Linked DNA regions of Desulfomonile tiedjei DSM 6799. Each later gene encodes a partner of the first gene's protein in a complex. Links are inferred from orthologs where the notes say so. Each region holds a gene or a part of one and is shown in the gene's direction. Other genes may lie near its edges.

What was found.
Region 2: the proteins of metK (region 1) and groL are in contact, whole or in part, in a cryo-EM structure (PDB 8P4O), measured with the Escherichia coli proteins. The link is inferred for Desulfomonile tiedjei DSM 6799 from one-to-one orthologs.

The regions. Positions count from the first base shown.
Region 1 is NC_018025.1:3,887,564-3,895,424, forward strand. What follows is about bases 1,453-4,366. They hold metK (methionine adenosyltransferase), read left to right. Parts: upstream 1,453-2,283; coding sequence 2,284-3,450; downstream 3,451-4,366. Other genes in these bases: DESTI_RS16420 (MATE family efflux transporter), read left to right, coding at 1,453-2,036; ahcY (adenosylhomocysteinase), read left to right, coding at 3,519-4,366. Outside these bases: DESTI_RS16415 (hypothetical protein), read left to right, coding at 2-628; more of DESTI_RS16420, read left to right, coding at 645-1,452; more of ahcY, read left to right, coding at 4,367-4,772; DESTI_RS16440 (diguanylate cyclase), read left to right, coding at 5,033-5,980; DESTI_RS16445 (ATP-binding protein), read right to left, coding at 6,318-7,424; DESTI_RS16450 (hydroxymethylglutaryl-CoA lyase), read left to right, coding at 7,687-7,861. UniProt on the Escherichia coli protein: Catalyzes the formation of S-adenosylmethionine (AdoMet) from methionine and ATP.
Region 2 is NC_018025.1:3,067,948-3,075,758, forward strand. Bases 3,380-6,243 are described here. They hold groL (chaperonin GroEL), read left to right. Parts: upstream 3,380-3,927; coding sequence 3,928-5,559; downstream 5,560-6,243. Other genes in these bases: groES (co-chaperone GroES), read left to right, coding at 3,572-3,859; DESTI_RS12870 (aspartate carbamoyltransferase regulatory subunit), read right to left, coding at 5,901-6,243. In the rest of the region: DESTI_RS12840 (AAA domain-containing protein), read right to left, coding at 1-523; DESTI_RS28855 (sugar phosphate isomerase/epimerase family protein), read right to left, coding at 615-1,358; ahbC (12,18-didecarboxysiroheme deacetylase), read right to left, coding at 1,513-2,697; DESTI_RS12855 (NUDIX domain-containing protein), read right to left, coding at 2,884-3,348; more of DESTI_RS12870, read right to left, coding at 6,244-6,389; pyrB (aspartate carbamoyltransferase), read right to left, coding at 6,386-7,324; DESTI_RS12880 (amidohydrolase family protein), read right to left, coding at 7,404-7,811.

The DNA.
Region 1 (7,861 bases):
AATGACAGTAAAGAGCGAACAAGCTCGGTTAAAAGTCCCGCTCAACAGTTTTCTTGCGGATTTTAGCTCCAGTCTGTCGGATCAAGAGCTAAGAGATAAATACGATTTATCGGCAAAAGCTTTTGTGAGTTTAATCAAGGCCTTATTGACTAAGAATGTCATAAGCCCTCTGGATCTTGAAAAACGCAAAGAAATGGCTGTTCGCAGGGATCTGGCCAAGGAATCCCAGTTCCTTTCCGGGCTCTACATCTGTCCGAATTGCAGTCACCCGCATCCCAGCCCTTTTGCACGATGTCCTGCCTGCGGTGCAGTTCCAGCGGAAGTTGCACCGTCTCAAGAAGTGATGGAAAACTTGAGCGCTTCAGGCGATCACTTCTACATTGATGAGAGCAAAACGGTCCGGGTTCGCAAGCGCCAGCAGCAGGACGATTTTCCGCCGACTGAAGAGGTGGAAATATTCCAGGAACCTCCGCAGGATCCGCCAACTGAACTCCTAGCCACCTGTAAGGACGAGGATGATTTTCCTCCAACCGAAGAAATTCGTATTCAGGAAGAACATTCCGAGTCGAAGAAGAAATCCACCACAGATCAGATTCGCTCATTCTTGAACAAGATCAAGAGACCCTGATCCGGCAGTCTCTCCCGTGTCCCTCAAAAGTATCTTGAATGATTCCTCAGATTCTCTCGTCCCGGGTGGCTATAGAGAAGTCCTTAAGATAGCAATTCCGCTGGTTTTATCGACAGCCTCACTCACCCTCATGCTTTTTATCGATCGCCTGTTCCTCTCGTGGCATAGCCAAAGTGCCGTTGCCGCTTCGACTCCCGGAGGGATTACGTACTTTACAATTTGTTCTTTCTTTCTTGGTACCGCACAGTACGTCAATACTCTTGTAGCTCAGTACCACGGAGCCGGAGACAAGCAATCCTGTGCGAAAGCAGTGTGGCAGGGCATATGGTTTTCTGCGCTTTCCGCTCCACTGATCCTGTGCATGATACCTGTGGGAAAGGCGGTGCTCAGATGGGGCGGTCACGGCCCCGAACTCCTGGAATTGGAGGAAGGATTTTTCACTCTTTTGATGCTGGGAGGCATGCTTCTTCCTTTGAATGCGGCCCTTTCTTCTTTTTTCTCGGGGAGAGGACAAACCAATGTGGTCATGTGGGGGAACCTCTTAGCCAATGCCGCAAACGCTGTGCTGGATTACGTCTTTATTTTCGGTCGTTGCGGGATTCCCGAACTGGGAATCTATGGAGCAGGTCTTGCAACTGCTCTGACCAGCGGTGTACCCACGATCTACTGGGCTGCCCTGTTTCTGTCCCGGAGATTTGCAGGCACGCACGGGACGCGAAAAGCTTATGGTTTCGATAAACCGATGTTCGCTCTTCTGCTGCGTTTCGGTTTACCTTCAGGAATGCAGTTTTTCCTGGACGTGGGTTCTTTCACGGTATTTGTCCTTCTGGTGGGAAGGTTGGGTGAAGCAAGCCTGGCCGCGACCAATATAGTCCTAAGCATAGAAATGTTATCTTTTCTGCCAATGGTTGGAATGTCAATCGCTACGTCTATGCTCGTGGGAGCATACCTTGGAGAGGGCAGTCCATACCTTGCGGAAAAGAGCGTCCGATCTTCAATGGTGCTGGCTCTGAGTTATTCTTCCACACTTGCTTTGCTTTATATGATTTTCCCGGGTGTCTTTATCGAAATGTTCCGACCGGAGCACGACGACCAGTTCGGAGCCGTACTTGCCCAGGGCATTCTGATACTAAGGCTTGTTGCGATCTATACGGTATTCGACACCATGTTCATCGTGTACAATGGTGCCCTCAGAGGGGCAGGAGACACAAAATTCACTATGCGAGCCCAGATTTTGCTCGCATGGTTTTTCTTCATTCCCCCGGTGTACTTTATGATTGAATATCTTCAATGGGGACTTGGTATAGTGTGGTTCTGGGCTGTCGTTTATGTGGTTACTTTGGGTTTGGTTTTCTTTTATCGTTTCCGCTCGGGGTATTGGAAGACAATTGATATGATCAAGAGGTAATCATCAGAAACATTGGCACAAATTTGAGGACAATCGCCTGTGGCGTTGCCGTGGTTCTCTCTTGACGGGACGTTCAGGATATGTGTAATATTTCTTTTTCGTAGTAGCTGCCAAACTCCTGACCGCATTACCCCTTTACAGGACAGAGCGGGACTGAATGGCATGGCCGCGTCGCGCGGGTAACCGGACCGTCGACAGGTACTTTGGCATCCTCTACAAACAGGCAAAATGGTCCAGAAGGAGGACTTTGGGGATGGGAAGCTATTTGTTTTCATCGGAATCTGTTACCGAGGGGCACCCGGATAAAGTTGCAGACAGGATTTCCGATACCGTTCTGGATGCGATGCTCGCTCGAGACCCGAAGTCCCGGGTGGCTTGCGAAACACTCGTGACGACCGGTTTGGCTCTTGTTGCAGGCGAAATCACCACCACAGCAATCGTGGACATTCCGCAACTTGTGCGCCAAACAGTCAGGGATATCGGATATACCGACGCTGCCATGGGTTTTGATGCCGACACCTGCGCGGTAATGGTTACTTTGGACAAGCAATCACCCGACATTTCCATGGGAGTCACCGCAGGTGAAGGATTGTTCAGCGAACAGGGGGCAGGCGATCAGGGCCTTATGTTCGGATTTGCATGCACTGAGACACCTGAATATATGCCCATGGCGATCAGTTATGCGCATCAGTTGACCGAACGGCTCTCTCTGGTCCGTAAAGATCGTACCCTTTCTTTCCTCAGACCCGATGGAAAATCCCAGGTCACAATAGAATACAAGAACGGGAAACCGACCCGTGTCGATACGATCGTCGTCGCGGCTCAGCACACTCCCGATGTGACATACGATCAGATCAAAGAAGGCATAATCGAGGAAGTAATCAAGAAAGTTATCCCTGCGGATCTTCTCGACAACACCCGGTATCTCATCAATGCCACAGGAAGATTTGTCGTGGGCGGCCCGCTGGGAGACTGCGGACTCACGGGACGTAAAATCATTGTGGATACGTACGGCGGATACGGAGCCCACGGCGGCGGAGCATTCTCCGGGAAAGATCCGTCCAAAGTGGATCGATCTGCATCGTATATGGCCCGCTACGTGGCAAAGAATGTGGTTGCTGCCGGTCTGGCGGAAAAGTGCCTGTTGCAGGTAGCGTACGCCATCGGGTACCCGGAACCGGTTTCCCTCATGGTAAACTCGTATGGAACCGGAAAAATCGGAGACCAGAAGATTGCTCAAGCAGTTTCGAAGGTATTCAGTTTCAAACCGGCCGCAATCATCGAATACCTCGATCTGTTGAGACCGATTTATTTCAAAACATCTGCCCACGGTCATTTCGGTCGCGAAGATCCGGATTTCACCTGGGAACGTACTGATAAAGTTCAGGAACTCAAGGAAGCGGCGGGCGTATAATGCATGCCGGTCCCGGCGACCGGCCGCACTGTGCTGCGCTCCGGTTGAAACTGACATAAGGAGAGTATATGGAATACGATGTAAAAGACCTGTCCCTGGCCGGATCGGGAAAATTGAGGATCGAATGGGCTGAGCGGAGCATGCCGGTCCTGAGAATGATTCGGGAGCGATTCGAGCGGGAAAAACCTCTTGCCGGTATTAAGCTTGCTGCTTGCCTTCATGTTACCACGGAAACGGCTGCACTGGTTCATACTCTTGCAGCGGGCGGAGCGGATCTCTATGTATGCGCTTCCAATCCCCTTTCCACTCAGGACGACGTTGCGGCAGCACTGGTTTCGGATGGTTTCCACGTATACGCCATTAAGGGAGAGGATACGGAGACCTATTACAAGCACATTAACGCATGCCTCGACCCCAAACCCGCTATTACTATGGATGACGGCGCCGACCTGGTGAGCACCATACATTCCGCACGTAAGGATCTTGTTCAGCATCTCCTCGGCGGAACTGAAGAAACCACCACTGGCGTGATCCGGCTGAGAAGCATGGCCGATACCGGCGTTCTGATGTTCCCGGTAATCGCGGTGAATGACTCGAATACCAAGCACTTCTTCGACAATCGATACGGAACCGGTCAGAGCACGATTGACGGGATTCTCCGGGCTACCAACAGACTCATGGCCGGTAGCTGGTTTGTCGTGAGCGGTTATGGATGGTGCGGCCGAGGTGTTGCCTCCAGAGCAGCCGGCATGGGAGCGCGGGTCATCGTGACAGAAGTGAATCCTCTGCGAGCCCTTGAGGCCGCAATGGACGGGTATACCGTTATGCCCATGGAACAAGCTGCGCCTCTGGGAGATTTCTTCTGCACGGTTACCGGTGATACGAGTGTAATCCGGAAGGAACACTTCGATCTCATGAAAGACGGCGCTATCGTTTGCAATTCAGGGCACTTCAACGTGGAAATCGATATTCCCTCACTGGAATCCATGGCAGTGCAGAGAAGAATAATTCGAGACTTCGTCGAAGAGTTTACTATAGCTGACGGCCGTAGAATCGTAATCCTGGGGGAAGGTCGACTGATCAACCTTGCATCGGCCGAAGGGCACCCCTCATCGGTAATGGACATGAGCTTTGCCAATCAGGCCCTGGCTTCCGAGTTTCTAGTGCAACAGGGAAAAAGTTTGTCCAAAAAGGTCCATCGACTTCCTACCGCGCTGGATGATGAAATCGCCCGTCTCAAGCTGGAAAGCATGGGAATCAAAATTGACACTCTTACCGATCAACAAAAGCATTATCTAGCTTCCTGGGAAATGGGAACCTGATATAACAATGTAATTCTGCCCTGTCGTAATACATACGGCGGGGCAGTCTCATCACATTCGGGGGGATTCGAATTGCTGCGGACAGTCATCAGACTGTTTACTGTCAAAAAGGGTGTCCTGGATTCTATTAGCATTCTTGTCTTTTTCAATCCACGTTTGCAAAAAATCTTGTCTGTAAAACACAATAGGAGTATAGGAACCATGCAGGGGGAGACTGAGTTCCTGGATATCGCTCCACACATTTTCCACAGAGTCAAAACATGACATTAGCTTCCTCGCGGCACGAACATAGAGACGGACCTGCAATCCTTGTAGTCGATGACGACGAAATGGTCAGGGATATAGTGGTTGAATCAATCAAAGCTGCGGGTTTTCACGCCGAAGTCAGCGAAGACGGCTCTGATGCATTGGAAAAGAATGCAAAGAATAAATACGACCTCATAATTACTGATATGAGACTACCCGGAATGGACGGGCTTACTTTAATTAAGAAGTTGAAGTCGAATAACAGTTCCACCGACGTAATCGTGATGACAGGATACGGGACGATAGAAAACGCGGTGGAATGTATGAAAGCAGGGGCTCTCGAGTACCTTATCAAACCTTTCACGGTAGACCAGATACAAGTAGCGGTTCGGAAAGCCATTGAATTGCGAGAATTGCGTCGAAGGGCCATGGAAAGAGAATTCTATCGTGAACTCTCCTACGTGGACCCGCTCACGGGCGTTCACAATCGCAGGTACTTGGACGAAGCTCTGCGAAATGAAGTGCAAAAGGCCTTGCGATTGGGCACTTCATTCCTAGTGCTCATGATCGACATCGACGATTTCAAGATTTACAACGATCGAAACGGCCATCAAAAGGGTGACGAAGCCTTATCCAAGATAGGAAACCTGCTCAAATCGGTATGCCGCGTGTACGATATTGTCGTGCGGTATGGAGGCGAAGAATTCGCGATCGTGTGCCCCGGAGCGAATCTCGAACATGCTTCGGAGCTGGCGGGAAGAATTCTCAGGGGAATCGAGGCCGAACCGTTCGATGGCGAGGATTTGCTACCTTCCGGAATTTTGACTGTTTCCATAGGGTTGGCGTGCTTCCCGGTACATGCAAAAAATGCAGAAGACATCATTCGCTGTGCCGACCTGGCGCTGTATGCGGCAAAGAAAAAGGGCAAGAACAATATCGTGATTGCCCGTGTGCCGAAATAAGACCCGATCGAAGTTACTGCAAAATTCCCAGACCTAACAGTTCTTATACATTACCTAGCAAGCGCTTCCGCTTGGGCGAATTTGTTTTGTTAATCCAAATGAGCGGCACGGAGGCCGCCCGCTACCGGCCCATGGATAGGACCTGTCACCTCGCTTAATCCCAGTCAGTTTATCACTTCACTGACGAAAAGTATGATTTCCTCACTCTAGGAAGAACAATGAAGACGAGGTGGGCATCGAGTTTCTGGTGGTGGGCGGCGTCCCTGCCGCCCTTATTCCTAAATTAGAACTGTTAATAGTTCGGGCTATTCTGTTTGCATGCACTAGCTTTCTCAGGTTAGAACCGTGTGTATTCGTCACAATCCTGCTGAAACTCAGCTATGATCTCGTCCGTCAGAGTCGGCCGCACAGAAGGAAGCAGTTCCATGAAAGTGTCCGTGCAGATCTTATAGTCTTTTCCCACCTGGTACTCTTTCTCGAAGGCAAACTGAGTCACTTTCTGAAAGAGGTACTCGATATCAGCCGGAGTGAAAAACGGAATCATGGAAACGATTGCATCGATGTCCACATCTCCGCGGTTCGTTTTCGACAGATAATGCATGAAGATAGTCTTTCTTCCCTGTTCATCGAGACCGCCCACGGGAATAATGCAATCGAATCGGCCGGGTCGGAGCAGTGCGCTGTCCAATTCACGGATATAATTCGTTGCACACACCAGGAGCGATTTCCTGGCAGACCTCTTCAGAAGCGGCACCTGTTTGAGGAATTCGTTCGTAATGGACTTATCGATTCTGGAAGCCTGTTCCCTGCTACCGGCAATCTCCTCGAATTCGTCGATGAAGATAACCGCTTCTTCCAAATTTCTGGCTTTCTCCATAAACTTCTTCAGACTTGAACCCACCAGATCGGCTCCATCCGCCATGAGAACGCTGGGACTGATTTCCACGAACCACCATTGAAGAATTCCCGCAATTGCCCGGACAAAGTGTGTCTTACCGGTTCCCGGAGGTCCGAAAAATATGATCGCTCTGGGAGGCTTTACACCATGCTTCGCTGCGAGCTTGGGTTCGGTCAAAGGAAGAACGATCTGCTTGTTTACGATCTGTTTCGGAGGCTGGGAATCGGAAATAGTGTCCCAAACGGATCGATCGACCATGTGCGCACCCATCTCCTTGAGGAGAAAAACCTGCTCCGAATTCTCAAGACCGGTTTGAAGCGTATCCGCGTTCTCGATGAAATCAAGGCAAGCCACTTTGATTCCTACGTCCCTTCCCAGGCGCTCGGATAGAAACCATTTGTGTCTCAGAATGTCACCCCAGATTTCTTCGGCTATTTCAGGTTCGAACTTCCGACCGCTGCAATCGTATATGAATGAAGCACAATGCTCGGGATTCGGCACATTGATGTTATGCTCGGGATTCTTCACATTCATGTCAAGTTCCATGTTCTTCCTCCCTTCAAAAAATAAACGGACATCCTCACCTCGTGCGAGAACCTCCGTGGGAAAGAATGTCTTTCTAACGCTTGGGGCTTCTTGTGTCAAGCCGAGGTCTGATTTCCAGTTATCTGCAGTCCATGCATCTGCTAAAACCGTCTTGCGGTGTGAACCCTTGGATTGATACACTCATATTTGTCCTACGACACCCTTTCGCATTCCGGGTTCCCCTTTAATATGGGTCACTCTGTTAGTGCACAGCGAGAAATTGGTGAATTCGCAACGAGCAACAGTCACAAACGAAGTTCTCATCCAGGAGGTCGGGCTACGGGACGGTCTCCAGAATGAACCTCGCATTCTGCAACCAGGGATCAGAGCCCACATTGCCGATTTGCTTGGTGATGCAGGAATACCGCGTATTCAGATAGGTTCGTTTGTCAATCCAA
Region 2 (7,811 bases), 820 kb from region 1 along the record:
CGGGAAGCACCGAGACGAGGGAAGGTAAAGCCTTGCGAAAGGCCTCCTGAAATGTGCGTTCCGACGGTTCTCCCAGACGAGCCAGAAGATGTTCGAAAAGGGTGTGGATCAGCTTTCCTTTTGCCATCCAAAACGGTTCTTCGGGTCCAACCCGAAACCTCACATCCGCAGAGCGAATGCAAGCGGCAGCCTCAACCGCTTCTGTCACACTGACTACTCGACATGGTTCCAGCACGAGATCGGAGGTTGGCGTCACTCCATAAATGTATGAACCATCATCAAGCCGGTTGTTCAGTTCGAGACCGAAGCAGACTACTTGAGCGCCTTCCCAGCAGAGCAGAGGAAACTCATACAAATCCTCACGGACGAAATCCGGAAAAATTACGAATACTCGGGACGAATCGTCATCAGTCGACAGCTCGATACCGCGAAAAAGATAACCGCCTTTTGGTGCGGTCCTCGGTTCCGAAGAAATTCGTTCTATTTTGCCGGTTATTGAATGGTCTTTTTCACAAACGGGCATGAACCTTAATGTAGCACAGCCGGTCAGGCGAGACACAAGGAATTGTCGGCACTGAAGGAAAGTGCTTGAAAGAATTTGTTTCGCTGCTACTCTAGAGATTATCCAAAAAACGTTGCACCGTCCGTCTTCCTTCCTCGAGCGAGTGTCGTTCCAATTCGAGAGTCATTGTTCCGTCATATCTTCGGTGCTTCAGCAACCCCAGAATACCATGAAAATCGATTACACCTTCTCCGATGGGCAGGTGAAGATCGTCTTCAACACCTTTTCCACCGCGATTGTCATGCAAGTGGACATGCCTGATGAACGGCCCCAATCTCTCGATGATTTCGAATGAAGTATTTGTCTTCGCGAGCAGTTGACCATGTCCCACGTCTAATGTGAGAACAAGGTCGGGAACCACTGCAAGAACCGCCTCTATATCCGCGGCGCTCTCGGACAGATTTTCCAGACTAACGGACACATTTCGCTGTCGTCCGAAATCGACCACCTGTCGTAATGCGTTCTTTTTCTCCTCAATTATGGTGCGCTTCACAAACCGATGATCCACCCACATGTGAATCGTCAACAGAGTAATGTTCATGCCGTGCGCGATATCGATGGTTTCTATAAGGGCAGGGACGTATATGTTCCACAAATTCTTCGGATCGTTTGGAGGTCCCTCGTGCGGGCCGTGAGCGAGAAGAAAGAAAGTGTCATTTCCCATGTTGCGCACATTCGATTCCGACCACAGAGCCCTCGAAGCTTTGTCACGAATAACGACTTCTCCAAAGTCGAATTCGAGCGCCTGGAGAAAATCGATATCCTCGGGATGTCGCACATGGCCGCCGAAAAACATGAGGAACAACGAGTCCTGAGAAGAAGCCGAAAGCCAGCCCGTTAGCTGCGCAACCCTCTTTCAGAACAATTCTTTCATAAGATAGAGATTACCCTGCAGGAGTGTCTCCAAAAGCAAGGCAAAAAGCAACCAAAACTATCGACAGGACATGTTCCTATTTCAACCCGATTTCCTCGTCACTCAGATAACAGGCAGGATCGGGTGCCCAGACGTCTCCATGAACTGCTTCAGCTCGTACCCGGAAATTTCCACCGCATACGGACAGCCACGTGCATTGCGAGCATCTCCCTTTCACGTGATTTTTCTTATCCTTTAATTTCATGAGGAAATCATCGTGTGTGTCTGTCCAGATTTCGCTGAATCTCTTCTCCCGAACATTGCCGAACGTATGGTGTCTCCAGAACTGGTCAGCATGGACACTTCCGTCCCAGGAGACACATCCGATACCTCTCCCTGAATTATTCCCTTCATTCATCTGGAGCAGTTTCAAGACCTCCCGGGCACGTTCCGGATCTTCTCTTTTGAGCCGAAGATAGAGGTACGGACCGTCTGCATGATTATCCACGGTGAGAACCTCCACAGGAAATCCTTTATCGTGGAGCATTTTTGTCCGGTCCATGATCAGGTCCACTACATAGCGGGTCTGTTCGTGATCGAGATCCTCTTTCATCAAATCCGTGCCGCGCCCAGCGTACACCAAATGATAGAAACATATTCTCGGAATGGCCAGGTCTTCCACAAGGTCAAAAATGCCGGGAATATCTTCATAATTTCTTTTGTTGATCGTGAACCTCAGTCCCACTTTGAGGCCGACAGCCTGACAATTCTTTATGGCAGATGCAACTCTCCGGAAAGTACCGGGTACGCCGCGGAATGCATCATGCACTTGTTCCAGACCGTCCAGGCTAATCCCTACATATGAAAGCCCGATTTCCTGAAGCTTTTCCGCCATTCGCTCGTTGATCAGGGTTCCATTGGTCGATACTACGGCTCTGCGGCCCAAGTTAACCGCGTACTGGATCAATTCCAGGATGTCCGGCCTGATGAGCGGTTCGCCTCCGGAAAAGAGCACCACGGGCGAGCCGAATTGAGCGAGATCCTCGATGAGGGATTTTCCTTCATCCAGGGACAGCTCACCGCCATAATTCCGGTCTTCTGAATGCGAATAGCAATGGACGCATTTGAGATTACATCGGCGGGTTACGTTCCACACAACGACCGGCTTCTTGTCGGCCGAAAACTGGAGCAAATGGGAAGGCAGTTCTCCCGAACGGCGTCCGTAGCGCAAGGGATCCGATGCTTCTACCGCGCCGCAGTACAACTTGGATATTCCGATCATTCCTGAGTCCTCGAGTCAAATTCTGGGTAAGCTGAAAGCCTATCTTGGTTGTCATGCCGTAGCATTTTTCCCGAGTCGATTCTTGCTGAGAGACAACTGGCTATTTCAAGAAAAGGCTTGTGAATTCTTCATAAAACCACTTTAGAAGATAACCTCTCTTTCGATACAACGCAATAACCACGCGATTTACGATACACAACAAGAACCGGGAGAAGATTTCAACAGTGAAAAATAATCCTGGAGTATGGTGGCGTGATCGAACGCGAGTTGTGAGGGAAGAGTTTCATAGGTAAAGACTCCCAGTTCCCGGGCATCATCACCGGCAACGGGAATGCCATCCGACTCGGCTGTGAATACGACGCTCAGTGTATGGAATCTCGGATCTCGATCCGGCGCCGAATAGACTCCCAGGAGCTTCAGGTTCGATATTTTGAGAGATGTCTCTTCTTCCGCTTCGCGTATGGCTGCATGTTCAGCGCTTTCACCGTAGTCGATAAAACCTCCCGGAATGGCCCATCCGTACGGGGGATTCTTGCGTTTTATCAATATTATTCCGCCAAAAGTGCGGATGATTATGTCCACCGTAGGTATGGGATTTTTGTACACGGATACTGTCTGTCCACAGTTTGAACAAACGATCAGATTCTGCATGACACACTCCCGGAACTATTTCAGACCAGAATAGCGTCGTGATTGATGGGACGTCAAGAACGCTTCCAATCGTGGCTTCCTCGGTACACGATGACTCGTGTCGCAAGATTAAAAATGTTTTTTTTCGGTGAAGGGGTTGACAACTGCACCCGATATTGGCACTCACTAATACAGAGCGCTAACAACGCGACTCGTACATGATATTATTGCCTGGAGGTAGACCATGAAATTTCGTCCTCTACATGATCGAATTCTTGTGGAGAGAGTAGAATCCGAAGAAAAGACCGCAGGCGGGATCATACTCCCCGATACCGCCAAAGAAAAGCCCCAACAAGGAAAAGTTATTGCTGTAGGTCCCGGCAAGAAAACCGAAGACGGCAAGCTGGTTCCCATGGACGTGAAAACCGGCGATACCATCCTGTTCGGAAAATATTCGGGAAGTGAAATTAAGATCGATGGTAATGAGTACCTCATAATGCGAGAAGATGACGTACTGGGGATCGTAGAATAACTTGTTGCGCTGAAATTCCACAAGAAAACAATTCTGAAAACTGACACATTTAAAAAGGAGTTACATACATGGCCGCTAAGATCATTATGTTCGAGCAACAGGCAAGAGACAAGATACTCAAAGGCGTTAACATCATGGCTGACGCCGTAAAATCAACTCTGGGGCCCAAAGGCCGCAACGCCATCCTGGAGAAATCCTGGGGATCTCCGACAGTTACCAAGGACGGCGTGACGGTGGCCAAAGAAATCGAGTTGGAAGACAAATTCGAGAATCTCGGCGCCCAAATGCTCAAGGAAGTTGCTTCGAAAACTTCCGACGTAGCAGGTGACGGCACCACTACTGCTACAGTATTGGCTCAGGCCATCTATAGGGAAGGTGTCAAAATGGTTGCTGCCGGCGCTTCCCCTATGGATCTGAAGAGAGGTATCGATGCGGCCGTTGAAGCTGTTATAGCCAAACTGAAGAGCCTGTCCAAACCCACCAAGGACAAGAAAGAAATCGCTCAGGTCGGCACCATTTCCGCCAACAATGACCTCACCATCGGCAACATCATCGCCGAGGCAATGGAAAAGGTTGGTAAAGAAGGTGTCATCACCGTAGAAGAAGCAAAAGCGATGGAAACTTCTCTGGACGTGGTCGAAGGCATGCAGTTCGATCGCGGATACCTTTCCCCTTACTTCGTTACCGATCCGGAGCGTATGGTAGCTTCTTTGGACGAGCCGTACATTCTCATTCACGAGAAGAAAATCTCCAATATGCGCGACATGCTTCCCCTCTTGGAGCAGGTTGCCAAAATGGGACGTCCCTTGCTGATCCTTGCAGAGGACGTGGAAGGTGAAGCTCTCGCCACGCTGGTCGTCAACAAACTCAGAGGAACACTGAACGCATGTGCGGTGAAAGCCCCCGGATTCGGCGACCGCAGAAAAGCCATGCTCGAGGACATAGCGATCCTCACCGGTGGACAGGTTATTTCCGAGGATCTCGGCCTGAAGCTGGAGCATGTCAGCCTCAACGATCTGGGCCGCTGCAAACGCGTATCCATCGACAAAGACAACACCACCATAGTTGACGGCGCAGGCGCCAAGGAAAAGATCGAGGGCAGGGTACGGCAGATCCGCACTCAGATCGAAGAAACCACTTCGGATTACGATCGGGAAAAACTGCAGGAGCGTTTGGCAAAATTGGTTGGCGGCGTGGCCGTGATTAACGTTGGCGCTGCAACCGAAACGGAAATGAAAGAGAAAAAAGCCCGCGTGGAAGACGCCCTCAATGCGACCCGCGCTGCAGTAGAGGAAGGAATCGTACCCGGCGGCGGTGTCGCGTACCTGAGGTGCCTGAACTCCATCACGGATCTCAGTCTGTCCGGTGACCAGCTTGTGGGTTCCAAGATTGTCCTCAGAGCATTGGAAGAGCCCATTCGTCAGATAGCGGCAAATGCCGGCCATGATGGTTCCATCGTTGTGGACAAGATCAAGCAAAAAGAAGGATCTTACGGTTTCAACGCTCAGAAAGAGGAGTACGAGGACCTGATCGAAAACGGTATTATCGATCCGACCAAGGTTGCTCGACTTGCTCTTATGAATGCTGCTTCGGTTGCCAGCCTTATGCTGACTACAGAAGTAATGGTCGCAGAGAAACCGAAAGAGGAAAAAGCTCCGGCAATGCCTGGTGGCGGTATGCCCGGCGGCGGAATGTACTAAGGTAAATTTTCCAAGAACTGGATGGTGCAGAGAGAAACTATCTCAGAATTCTCGAATGCAGAACAATCGTGCCACGATTCTCCATCCGAGTAGGGGCAGACCTGTGTGTCTGCCCTTATTTGGGCGGACTCGCAGGTCCGCCCCTACAATCAGGCCGGGAAGATGATGAGAATACGTGCCACGGTCTGGGATAAATTTCGATTTTCGAGACTCCGGACCAAACCACGAGCCGGTAGTGGCCGTGCCTCCGTGCCGGCCAAGACAGCTTTGTGGAATCCATGATTCTGACAGAAGTTACAAGCTACATTGAGAAAAGGGAGCCATTTGTGAGCTCCCTTTTCTTATCTGGTAGACAGCTCTTTTTCTTTGTACTTGATAAGAGGACCAAAGAACTCAGTTTCACAGTAATAACATCGCAAGGTTATGGGGTCTTCGCGTACGACGAGGAATTTTCCCGGAACTTCCTCGTGATTGGTTATGCAGAACCTGTCAGGGCAGATCACGATATCTCCGACCCGCTTGGGAATCTCGACTTTGTGTTTTTCAATGACAGAGCCGTTATAAATACGGGTGATAGTTGCGTGGGGAGCTATTAGCGAAACGACATTGAGCATGTCTCGGGTGAGACTCAGGTTCTCAACCTTGATGATGTCTTTTCTCTTCATGGAAGGGGATTCGAAATTGATACCGATGGCAACGATATCTCCTGTTTCTCTTGCCAATCTGTTCAATCCCAGCAACTGGGAAATCAACAAGGCTTTGCCTTCAGGTATGTGATCTATAACAATTCCTCGTTCGATTTTGGCAATGGTGACGGTTCTTTCCTTCATGCGACTGCCCCCAGTATCAAAGCAAGAAGCGTTTCCCGGACAAACAGCCCGTTACGGGCCTGCTGGAAATAATAAGCATGTTTGGTGTGGTCCACATCAGGTGCGATTTCGGTGACACGAGGCAAAGGATGCATGACCTTCATACTCGGCTTGGCATCTTTTAGCATTCCTGCTTCCAACCGATAAATGCTTCTGAACTTTTCAGCCAACGCTGTCTTCTCTTCCAGACGCTCTTTCTGAATTCTTGTCATATAGAGGATATCTACTTCCCCTATATAGTCTTCAATTCTCCGTGCCTCGCTAAAAGTGACTCCCCGATCTGCTGCGGCCTTGCATTTATCCAGGAGAAAACCCGGCATTGCGAGGTCCCTGGGAGAAATAAAGATGAGATTGCATTTATCGTATTTGAGCAGCGCTTCAGTTAAGGAATGCACTGTCCTGCCGTTTGCCAGATCTCCGACCATGGCCACGGTGATCCCGTCGAGAGTGCCCTGAGTTTCTTTTATCGAATAGAGATCCAGCAGGGTCTGAGTGGGATGCTGGTTCGGGCCGTCTCCTGCATTGATGACCGGAATGTCTGCGGCTTCTGCAGCTAATCTGGCAGCGCCTTTCAACGGATGACGAATAACCATTACGTCAAAGCCGTAGCCATCGTGCATTTTCACTGTGTCCCAAAGAGACTCTTCTTTTACCGCGGACGTGTAACTTGCATCGTAAAAACCTCCGACCCTTCCGCCAAGGTTCCTCATCGCCACTTCAAAACTGGTTCGGGTTCGGGTGGAAGGTTCGAAAAAGAGCATGGCAGAGACTTTGTCGCTGCACAGTGTCTTTTTCAGAGGATGCTCTCGAACCGTTTTGACTTTGCCGAGAATTTCGTCAATTTCCGCGCGAGTCAAATCGTTCATGGAGATGATATCCTTGCCTTTAAAGTTCATTCCTGAACACCTCTTCCTTCTATGGCCGCGGTTCGCAACACTCACGTACGCGCTCGTAGTTGAAACCAGTGAAAATCTGTCAGAGCGAATCTTCGTAGAAAGTATAACCTTGTCCCCGGACAATCGTCTTCATTACGGTACCCGGGAATCGATACCCCGTGAAAGGAGACCATCCGCAACGAGTTCGGAAAAGGCCGCGTCCCTGGATGCCGACGCGGTCGACAGATACCTTTGCGTGCAGATCCAGGATCGTGAATGACGCTGCAAACCCCGGTTTAATGTGCCCCTGTGCGATAGCCAGATTCGGCGCGAATAGTTCGGAAGGGACCACTGAAAGCGCTTCCGCGACGCGTTGGGGAGTGAATCCCTGTTTTTTGAGCAACCAGCAGACGAATTGTCCTACCGTGTCCAGATGCGGCATTCCCGGAGCACCAGCGAGCTTGTCTTGAATCGTATGCGGCGCATGGTCGGTGGCGAGAATGTCAAC